DNA from 2 places in the Lacticaseibacillus rhamnosus genome. Region 1 is predicted to be linked to the other one. Evidence: riboswitches for the same ligand, from Rfam matches in the RefSeq annotation. Region 1 holds a riboswitch; the other holds the start of a gene.

Evidence for each region. A riboswitch is a leader RNA that binds a small molecule or an ion and turns the genes downstream of it on or off. The one in region 1 is predicted to bind thiamine pyrophosphate.
Region 2: another riboswitch for thiamine pyrophosphate. It lies ahead of EL173_RS01795 (ECF transporter S component); the one in region 1 lies ahead of thiT (energy-coupled thiamine transporter ThiT).

The regions. Positions count from the first base shown of each region.
Region 1 covers NZ_LR134331.1:1,812,032-1,817,393, reverse strand. Annotated here, with positions in the region: gene ptsP (phosphoenolpyruvate--protein phosphotransferase) at 1-452, shown strand, start outside; gene EL173_RS09265 (sugar porter family MFS transporter) at 1,051-2,472, shown strand; TPP riboswitch at 2,993-3,090, shown strand; gene thiT (energy-coupled thiamine transporter ThiT) at 3,132-3,737, shown strand; gene purE (5-(carboxyamino)imidazole ribonucleotide mutase) at 3,976-4,464, shown strand; gene purK (5-(carboxyamino)imidazole ribonucleotide synthase) at 4,457-5,362, shown strand, end outside.
Region 2 covers NZ_LR134331.1:363,909-369,270, forward strand. Annotated here, with positions in the region: partial or broken gene EL173_RS15270 (rhomboid family intramembrane serine protease) at 1-71, shown strand, start outside; gene EL173_RS01785 (IS30 family transposase) at 176-1,192, shown strand; partial or broken gene EL173_RS01790 (rhomboid family intramembrane serine protease) at 1,252-1,878, shown strand; TPP riboswitch at 1,967-2,056, shown strand; gene EL173_RS01795 (ECF transporter S component) at 2,257-2,823, shown strand; gene EL173_RS01800 (ABC transporter ATP-binding protein) at 2,830-4,173, shown strand; gene EL173_RS01805 (energy-coupling factor transporter transmembrane component T) at 4,178-4,825, shown strand; gene tenA (thiaminase II) at 4,939-5,362, shown strand, end outside.

The sequences.
Region 1 (5,362 bases):
ACATCCAACTTGGCATCATGATCGAAATTCCTGCTGCAGCTGTTTTGGCTGATCAGTTCGCCAAGTATGTTGACTTCTTCTCAATCGGTACCAACGATTTGATTCAATATTCGATGGCTGCTGATCGTGGGAACGAACATGTTTCATACTTGTATCAACCATATAACCCATCCATCTTGCGACTGGTTAAGCATGTTATTGACTCAGCGCATAAGGAAGGCAAATGGGCTGGTATGTGTGGTGAAGCAGCTGGCGATCCAATCATGGTTCCATTATTGCTTGGTATGGGACTTGATGAATATTCCATGTCTGCAACTTCTGTTCTTAAGGTTCGCAGCTTGATGAAGCGGCTTTCCACCGAGGACATGGCCAAGATGGCTGACGTTGCGTTGAATGAAAATATTTCAAACGACGAAAACGCTGATCTGGTTAAGAAGACTACCGGACAATAAAATGTATTGATTTAAAGAAGCTGTCAATCCTTTCTAGGGTTGACGCTTTTTTGTTTGGAATTGAAAAATTGGTTGTGATCTCTTGACGGAAGATGGGGCACAAGTCTGGATTGTGGCGTTCTGAAACGCGTTCGCCAGCCCAGAAACCTGCACATAAGGACCCTGAGCGCAATGATCAAAGTTCGGTCCTCACGCTCAAGGCCACTTATGCTCCGGTTTCTAACCGGGCTGGCTCACGCTCTGAAACGCGTTCGCCGGCGCAGAAGTCTGCGTGTAAGGACCTCAGTCGCAATGGCCAAGGCCCGGCCATCACGTCTGAGGCCACTTACACTCCGACTTCTAAGCGCGCCGGCTCACGCTCTTGTTGAAACGCGTTCGCCAGCCCAGAAACCTGCACATAAGGACCTTGAGCGCAATGGCCAAAGCCCGGCCATCACGCTCAAGGCCACTTATGCTCCGGTTTCTAACCGGGCTGGCTCACGCTCTGCAGATTTTTCAGAAAAGTGCTATGGTTATTATGTAAACTAAATGGTCGAGCTGCGATGCGGATCTTTGCTAGTAGGTATGGCGGTTCACCTAGTCGATGAGGGGGAATTGCATGTATTTGCAGAATCAAACAAAGACAGGCTTGCGTCAACGACACCATTCGTTGATGAGCGCACGTGTTCGTTTAAGGTTAGTTGCCCTGATTTCAACAATGGGTGGCCTTCTTTTTGGCTATGACACCGGCGTCATCAATGGTGCCTTGCCATTTATTTCCAGTGAACTTCACTTGGCTCCGGGTCAGCAAGGCTGGGTGACCAGCAGTTTGACACTTGGGGCAGCATTTGGTGCTGTTTTAGTGGGGCGTATTAGTGATCGTTATGGACGCAAACGGTTAATTGCTGGATTAGCCGGATTATTTTTTCTGGCAACGCTTGCTTCGTCAATGGCGCCAAGTGCTATTTGGCTGATTGGGGCAAGATTGATTCTAGGATTAGCGGTTGGTGGCGTTTCCGTGTTAGTGCCAAGTTTCTTAGCCGAAATTGCGCCAACAAGCCATCGCGGGCGGCTGGTGACCCAAAATGAATTGATGGTCGTCACCGGTCAGTTGCTTGCGTTCATCCTTAATGCCGTGTTAGGGACAAACTTTGGTGATATGCCTGGGATTTGGCGCTGGATGCTTGTGTTGGCGGTTATTCCTGCTATTGTCTTGGGAATCGGCATTTATTTTGTCCCGGAGTCGCCACGGTGGTTAGTCATGAAAGGGCGACAGGCAGCTGCAAAGGCGAGCTTGTCGGTTCTTCGTGCACCGCAAGAGGTTCCGCGAGAACTTGATCATTTGGAGCAAACCATTGCGGCCAGCGCGAAACACAAGAAAGTCCGGGTCACGGCGCTTAAGGTTAAGTGGATTCGGCGGCTAGTGCTAATCGGAATAGGATTGGGCGTGATTCAGCAGATTGCCGGGATCAATGTCATGATGTATTACGGTACCTCGATTTTGCAAATGACCGGATTTGGTCGTAATAGTGCCTTAATCACCAATATTGCCAATGGGGTAACTGCAGTTGCAGCAACCCTTGTCACCTTACAGTTGCTAAAGCATGTTCCGCGGCGTCCATTGCTGATCATCGGCTTAATCGGGACTAGTATTGCAATTACTGGCGTGACCTTCGCGAGCCGCTTACCTGCAGGCTCTTCATGGCGCGCATTTACAACCATCACCATGATGATGATTTTTCTAGCGTTCTTCCAAGGCGCTATTAGCCCGATGACGTGGTTGCTTCTATCCGAAATTTTTCCCGAGCAATTACGCGGTTTGGGAATGGGAACGGCGACATTTTTCCTGTGGCTCGCTAATTTTGCGGTCGGCGTTCTTTTCCCGATCGGCTTGGCAGGCATTGGTATGTTTTGGACTTTTGTTTGTTTCATTGGCACCAATCTCGTTTCTTTGCTGTTTGTCATTTTGTGTGTGCCGGAGACAGCAGGAAAATCTTTGGAGACACTTCATCGGGATGAAAAAATTCGTCTGAGTCGGTAGCTTTGAAGTTGAGCTGAAAATTTTTGGTGAGGTGTGCGGTGTGTTTTGATGGTGAGACCGGTTGCTTTGTGAATTTGGAAAATGCGTTTACCATAACGTGCTTCATGGCGCAGAAAGCTGGATGTATGGATCACACTGCAATGGTTAAGAGGAGGCCATCACGCTCAAAGCTGCTTATGCTCCGGTTTCTAAGCGCTCCAGTAAACGCTCATAAACGCGTTCGCCGGCGCAGAAGTCTGCGTGTAAGGACCTCAGCCGCAATGGCCAAAGCCCGGCCATCACGTCTGAGGCCGCTTATGCTCCGGTTTCTAAGCGCTCCAGTATACGCTCATAAACGCGTTCGCCAGCCCAGAAACCTGCACATAAGGACCTTGAGCGCAATGACCAAAACCCGGTCATCACGCTCAAGGCCACTTATGCTCCGGTTTCTAACCGGGCTGGCTCACGCTCTGTTCTGGACAAAATGTTTGCGCTTTTTATAAAGTCTGGTACGATGACAATGTATCAATTAATTAGATGAACCTTCACAAAGGGGAGCCATTGGCTGAGAGCGGGGAGACCCGGACCCTTCGAACCTGTTCGTTAGTGCGAGCGTAGGGATTTGTGAATGTCGGAAACGACCTTCTTTGTGAGTGGGGATTCACTGGGAGGCTTTTTTTATGCAACAACATAAGCGTCTGGTTGTGATTTTGGAAACAGCGATTATTGCGGCGTTTGCAATGGCGTTGACTTATATTCCGCATACAACCGGTGTTTCGGCGATTGAATTGAACTATGGGTTGATTCCGATCGCGGTTTTGGCGATGCGGCGCGGGGCAATTCCTGCAGCGTGGGCCGGGTTTGTATGGGGGATTCTTGATTTGATCCTCCGCGGCCTTAGTGGTGGCAGTGTTTTGAATCCGGTTCAAGGCTTTTTGGAATATCCAATTGCCTTTACGCTGGTTGGCTTGATGGGCTTGACTTTTGCATCATTTCAAAAGGCTGTCCGCGGCGGTGAGAAAGTAAAAGCTAGCGGCTATGCTTTTGCTGGCATTATTGTCGGAACCTTTGCTAAGTACTTCATTCATTTCATCGCTGGAGTTGTTTTTTGGGGCAGTTACGCACCAAAAGGCATGAATGTGTGGATTTATTCACTGATCGTCAACGGTGGATCGGCTTTGTTCAGCACCGTTTTGGCAATCGTGGTTGTTGGTATTTTACTCACGGTGGCACCACAACTGTTTATAGCAAAGGATGGTAAATCACTTTCCACTAAAGCAGCCTAAAACAATTAGTTTGTTAAGGCGCTGTCGGGGGATAAGTGTGCTCTCAAAATAAGTTAGCTTTAGAGATGAGATTGTCTCTAAGGCTATTTTTTTGCTTTAAAAAGCTGGAGTTCTCGACCAGGTTTGAGCAAAACACGAACATTAAAACGAATAATATGCGTTATAGTTCTATTTTAGTGTTGAATGTTGTTGCTTAACGTGCTATTCTCAAAACATCTTAAAGAAAGCAGGGGACGAGATGCAAAAAGTAGCCGTGGTCATGGGATCAAGTTCAGATTGGCCGACCATGCGACAAGTTGCCACACAGTTAGAGGCGCTTGATATTCCTTATGAAAAGCACGTGATATCAGCTCATCGGATGCCGGACCAGCTGGCGGCATTTGGCAAACATGCTGCTGATCAAGGTTTTGGCGTGATTATTGCGGGTGCAGGTGGTGCTGCCCATTTACCGGGAATGTTAGCGGCTAACACGCTGCTACCGGTCATTGGTGTTCCAATCAAAACACGAACATTAAATGGCGTTGACAGCTTGTTGTCGATTGTGCAAATGCCAGGAGGTGTGCCAGTTGGAACGATGGCAATAGGTGATGCCGGCGCTGTGAACGCTGCTTTGTACGCGGCATCAATCCTCGCTTTGCAAAGTCCTGAATTAAGTCAGCGGCTGGCGGCCTTCCGTCAGGCACAAACGCAACGGGCTGAAGAAAGTGAGGCCACACTTAATGATTGATGTGGTTACCTCACCTGCCACGATTGGGATTATCGGTGGCGGTCAGCTTGGACGTATGTTAACCCAAAGTGCCAAGACAATGGGCTATCGAGTTGGCATTTTGGAACCGACGCCGAATTCACCAGCCGGTCAGGTAGCAGACTTTCAAATCACGGCACCATACGACGATCAAGCGGCACTGACAAAGTTGGCTAAAGAATCGGACGTTTTAACCTATGAGTTTGAAAATGTTGATTTAGCAGCTTTGGAAGCAGTACGTGATTTAACCCGAATCCCTCAAGGAACAGCTATTCTTGCAACAACCCGCGATCGCATCAAGGAAAAAACATTCCTGCAGACGCATGGTGTACCGGTCACCCCCTTTGTGGCAGTCGATCGGCCTGAGGCGTTGACAGCGGCCATTGAGAAAATCGGCTTGCCAAGCATCTTAAAAACCACGACTGGCGGTTATGATGGTCATGGTCAGCAAGACATCAACACCATGGCTGATGTACCCGCAGCCGAGCAGTTGCTAGCCCACGGTCCCTGCATTTTGGAAAAACGCCAACAGTTTGACCGTGAAGCTTCGGTGATGATTACCCGCGATGGCCGCGATCAAGTACGGGTATTCCCGATTGTTGAAAATCGCCACAAGAACCACATCTTGCATCTCACACTAGCACCGGCACCTCATATCTCACCGGTTTTGGCTGAAAAGATTGATGATCTGGCGACTAAAATCGCACTTGGACTCGACTTACGCGGAGTTCTTGGGGTCGAACTCTTTCTCGAAGGTGACAATGTCGTTGCAAATGAATTGGCACCACGCCCACATAACTCCGGCCACTATTCGATTGAAGCTTGCAACTTTTCCCAGTTTGACGCTCACATTTTAAGTATCTGCGGACTACCGATTCCG
Region 2 (5,362 bases), 1.4 Mb from region 1:
TGAATCTGCTATCGGTGTTTCTAGCAGCTAAGGGAACATGCTTCATCTGTGGTATTTTGGTATTATGTTATTTCCCCAGTTTACAATTCAAGTGCAACACCCTGACGACTAGACCATAAAGGCCATGAAGACCTATTCTTGTTAGTGCTAGCTAAACAAGAAAGCAGGAATCTTCATGACCCACTCTCAGACTAACACCCACAAGCATTACCAACAACTCAGTTTTAGCGACCGTGCTACAATTCAGGCCCTTCAGGCTGCTGGTGACACCGCGACCGTGATTGCACAGAAGCTTCATCGCAGTAAAGCGACAATCTCACGAGAAATCACGCGTGGATCTGTAACTCAGCTCGACTCGAAGCGTCACTCGCATCAAGTCTATCTTGCGGAAACTGCCCAAGCCATGCACGACCGTAAACGCGATAGAACCGGTCACTACGCCTTTCTTAAGACCGGCCGTGCGTTCTTCAAGGCTCTCGCCAGGGAGCTTACTCGTAAGCCGCGCGTACACAGCGTTGATAGCTTCGTACACTTCTATCGCGACCAGGGCAAGGCTTGCCCTTCAACGACAACTGTGTATCGCTACATCGACGCCGGGCTGCTTGAGCTAGACAACATGACACTTCCCAAGAAGCTCCGACGCCGCATCAAAGGCTATAAGAACGCCCACAAGCGCAAGAATAAGAAGATATACGGCGACTCAATCGAGTTGCGTCCTGCGGCCGTGAATGACCGCACAGGCGTGGGACATTGGGAAGGCGACTTGGTCAAAGGTATTCGCTTAGCTGATGAGCCAGCATTAATGACGCTCACAGAACGGTACAGCCGGACTGAGATCATCGTCAAGATTCCTGACTATCATGCGGGCACCTGCCTTAAAGCCTTGCAGGACACGATCGACGACTACGGGGCCAAGGAATTTGAGAGTATCACTTTTGACAATGGTTCCGAGTTTGCCAAGTTATCAGAGATTGTTGGAACCCAGATTTACTTCGCACATCCGTACTCGCCTTGGGAGCGTGGCACAAACGAGAACGCCAATGGACTGCTTAGGGAATTCTTCCCGAAAGGGAAGTCTCTCAGAGCAGTTACCCTGGTTGAAATTCAAGCAGTCCAATCCGCACTGAACCATCGTCCCAGACGTATTCTGAACTATCTTCGCCCATGCGATTACTACCGATGCATGGCGTAACAGCCTAGACCACTATCAAGAATTCGTTATCATCGTTGCACTTGACTTGAAAATTGAGGGTATTATGTTATTTGCTCTTTTATGTATTGCTTAACGTTTATCTAATTCCCTCGGGTGACTTTTTGGGCAATATTCCCGCAGTTTTAAGAGGAGAATTATGGCGGGTGGTGACGAGCAGCGTTTTTCATTATGATTGGGAAAATCACCTATTGCCCAATATGTTCGCCATTATAATTTTAGGACCGTTTATTGAATGGAAACTTGGTAAGGCTGCGTTCGTCATTAGCTTCTTTATCTGCAGTTGGGCAGGGGAGTTGCTGTTTTGCTTTGGATTTGGAGGATTTATTCAATCACACCTAGGAATTGGCAGCTATGTTGAGCGGTTTAATGGTGTTTCGATGTCGGTATACGGATTATTTCCATTAGCAGTTTTGGCACTTGTAACTAGTAAACCTGCCTTTTCACCGTTGACAAAAGTTGTTGCATTTGGCGTAATTCTTTACGTTTTCACAACCGGATACTGGCCTTATCAAGAACTATCAGACACGAGAATCTATGAGCAGATTGGGCATTCGTGCGGTTTTCTTGTTGGCATTGGATGTGTCTTGGTGATTTTGATACAAAGGAATCGGAAGAAACGATTGACGCATTTGTGCGAGCCAATTGAGGCGCTCCGTGGTGATTAGGCTTAGAAATTGACAGCGTCTAGTCACGGTTGATTTCCAAGTGCTAGCGGTTTCAAATAAAACATGCTATACTGCCTTTACAATCGAATAGAAACATTTGGGGTGCTGAAAAGCTGAGATAATACCCATGGAACCTGATGCAGTTAGTACTGCCGCAGGGAAATGTCGCTAAGATCAATCGTTTTATGACGATGCTTATTTGTGATTTCATGGACCCCGCCAGTGTTTGGTGTCGGGTCCTTTTTCTTTGAGTTGACCTGTTCGCTAACCGATTGGCGGGAGAAGTTGATGGAGATTCACACATAAACATGGTTATGACTGATTGTGACTGCTTAGGCCCCCGTCTGTCTTTTGTTCGAAGAAAGAGGGGCTTTTTTGATGGATAAATGGTCTTTGCGTGACGTGGTCTTGTTGGCGTTTTTAGCCTTCTTGTTTGGTGGTGTCTTCATGGGTGCCGATGCAATTTATGCCGTGTTGGCGGCGGCTTTGACACCACTGGGCTATGCACCTTTTGCTAACGAGATTCTGTTTGGTATGTGGGTGATGGCTGCACCGATGACGACCATGCTGTTGCGGAAGAAAGGGAGTTCAATTCTTGGTGAGTGTCTGGCTGCGTTGGCCGAAATGCTTTATGGCTCTTATTTTGGCCCTGCCGTTTTGCTATCCGGTTTTGTTCAGGGACTAGGTAGCGAGGCCGGATTTATTGTGACGCGATACCGGCGCTATGACACGGTGAGCTTGCTTTTGGCGGCAGTGGGCACCACCTTGTTTAGTTTCACTTATGAATACTTCAAGCTGGGTTATGGCGCGTACAGCTTCGGCATGATCTTAGGCTTGGTCACGGTACGTTTATTGTCCGTTATTTTCTTTGGCGTCGTTTTGGTGCAGTTGGTCATGAAGCTTTACGAGCAAGCAGCCGGTGTCAAGCGACTTGCTGGCAGGTAAAAGCCAATGGGAATTAGGTTGAAAGATTTGCAGTTCCACCGGGAAACGCCGTTGTTTGATCACCTGAGTTTTGAGTTTGCGACAGGTGCGTTAACGGTCCTGACAGGTGATAGCGGTAGTGGCAAATCCACATTGCTCAATTTAATCGCCGGGTTTGCGCCGATGACCTATTCCGGCACGATTTTGCTTGATAATCATGATCTCAGTGGAGCCAGTATGCAGGTAAAAGCGCAGCAGGTCGGGATGTTGTTCCAAAATCCTGATCAACAATTTACCATGCGGACGTTAAGCGGCGAACTTGCCTTTGCGTTGGAGAATCTCGGCTTGTCTGCAACAGCCATGATCCAAAGAAGTAAGCAGGCCGTGGCGCTGGGCGATACGCAAGCGTTGTTAAATCGTGACTTGCAGACACTTTCCGGTGGTGAAAAGCAGCGGGCAGCATTAACCGTTTTGCTAGCGATGAATCCGCCCATTTTATTGCTGGATGAACCGTTTGCCAGTATTGATCCGGTCAGTCGCCAGCAGTTGATTACCAAGTTAGGGCGATTGCGCGATGCTGGCAAAACGATTGTGATTGCGGATCATGATTTGCGTGATTACGCCGGAGTAGCCGATGCGCTAGTTGCTTTGAAAGACGGCCAGCTGACCAGGCTGCCACTCACAACTTTGACCACGATTCCCACCCAGTTTGACTTAACTCAAGCCAATGCAGCCACCGTTTCGTTGCTACGATTTGACCAAGTTGTCTGCGCCCGGAATCACCAAATTTTGGTGCAGGCTCCGACATGGCAGTTTAATACCGGTATCACGACTTTGACAGGCGCTAATGGTAGCGGCAAGTCAACCTTGCTGCGGGCAATGGTGCAGTTGCATCCGTATCGCGGCCGGATGTTTCTCGACAGCCGCCGATTACGCCGCACTAAAAAACTGTACCGGACGATGACATTGGCGGTACAGGATGCCGGCAAGCAGTTTGTCACATTGACTCCCGCCGATGAACTTGCATTTGGGCCAGCCTTGACGCCAAAAGTACGCAAACGCCAGGCAGCTGCCCTTGCCTATTTGGGATTGACAGAAAAACAAACCGGCAGCCTGTATCACCTGAGCGAAGGCCAGAAAAAAATGGTGCAGCTGATCGCAATGTTAAGTCTGGAGCGAACTTTTTTGCTGTTGGATGAACCGTTTAGCGGATTAGATGAACGTGCCTGTGCTTTTTTTGCCGCGTGGATCAAGGAAAAAGCAGCTAAGCAGGCGTTTTTGATTGTGACGCACCGACTGGCTCCGCTAGCTGGCATCAGTCACCAGCATGTGGCACTTGCCGATCACCGGTTACACATTCTACAGGAGTGACATGATGCCAGTAAAAAAGACCAATGCAGTAAATCTGAGTTTATTTATTCTGCTGCTGACACTTGAAATATCTTTTAGCCATGCGGTGAGCCTTAATGTGGCGTTGATCGGACTGGCAAGCGGTTTTTTAATATGGCGGCGGGCGTTTAAAAGTCTCGTCGTTTTGGCCTTGTTACCGTTGATCCCGGCTGCCAGCACGTATTGGGCAATTACCCTGCATGGTACGGATACGACTTACGCTTTGCTGCTGTGGGTTCGCACCTATGCTTTCACCGCGTTAGGGTTGGTGTTTCTTATCGGGGTTGACTTAGAGACCTTGCTGTTATGGCTGGAGCAGCATAAATTATCCCCTAATTTTGTTTACGGATTACTGGTTGTGATTCACGCCTTGCCGCAGATCATGCATGAAGTGGCTGCTATTCGTGAGGCGAGTCTGTTACGTGGCCAAAAGTTGCACGCGTGGTCGCCGATGATTTATGTGAAGGTGATTTTTGTTGCTATGTCGTGGCAGGACCAGTACGTCAAAGCCATGTATGCCCATGGTTATACCGAAGGAGCAACGCGAACGGTTCACCAAACCATCCGTAGTTCATGGCGCGGCTTGATCGCCATGGTGGGGGGCTTTGTCCTTTTGAATCTAATTGCCCGTTAGTTTGAGGATCAAAAAGACGTGGTCGTGCGATGTTTAAGCGATTGTGCAGCGGCCGACACCGCCCGCGACAGACTAACGCGAGCTATAACAAAATCATTAATGAAGGAGTGCTTATGAAATTTTCCAAAATTGCCCGGCAACAAGTTGTGCCGTACTGGGAAGGCAGTTTTTCCCATCCGTTTTTGACTGAATTGCAAGCCGGGACGCTTGATCCGGCCATTTTCCGCTATTATCTCATTCAAGATGCGTATTATTTAAAACATTTTAGCCGGTTGTATGCGTTAATCGCCCAGCAGGCTCAGGAATCAGACCTGAAAGCTTATGCAGCGCAATCCGCCGCGGGACTGACAGAAGGCGAGTTGGCGGTGCGGCGGGACTTTTTTGACACGCTGATGATCACCGATGCAGAAGTGGCAGCAACTGCCATTGCGCCGACCGCCTACCATTATGTATCGCATATGTATCGCCAATTAGTTGCCGGAACGCCGCACGTGGCCATCGCGGGGATGTTGCCGTGTCCGTGGTTATATCAAGAAG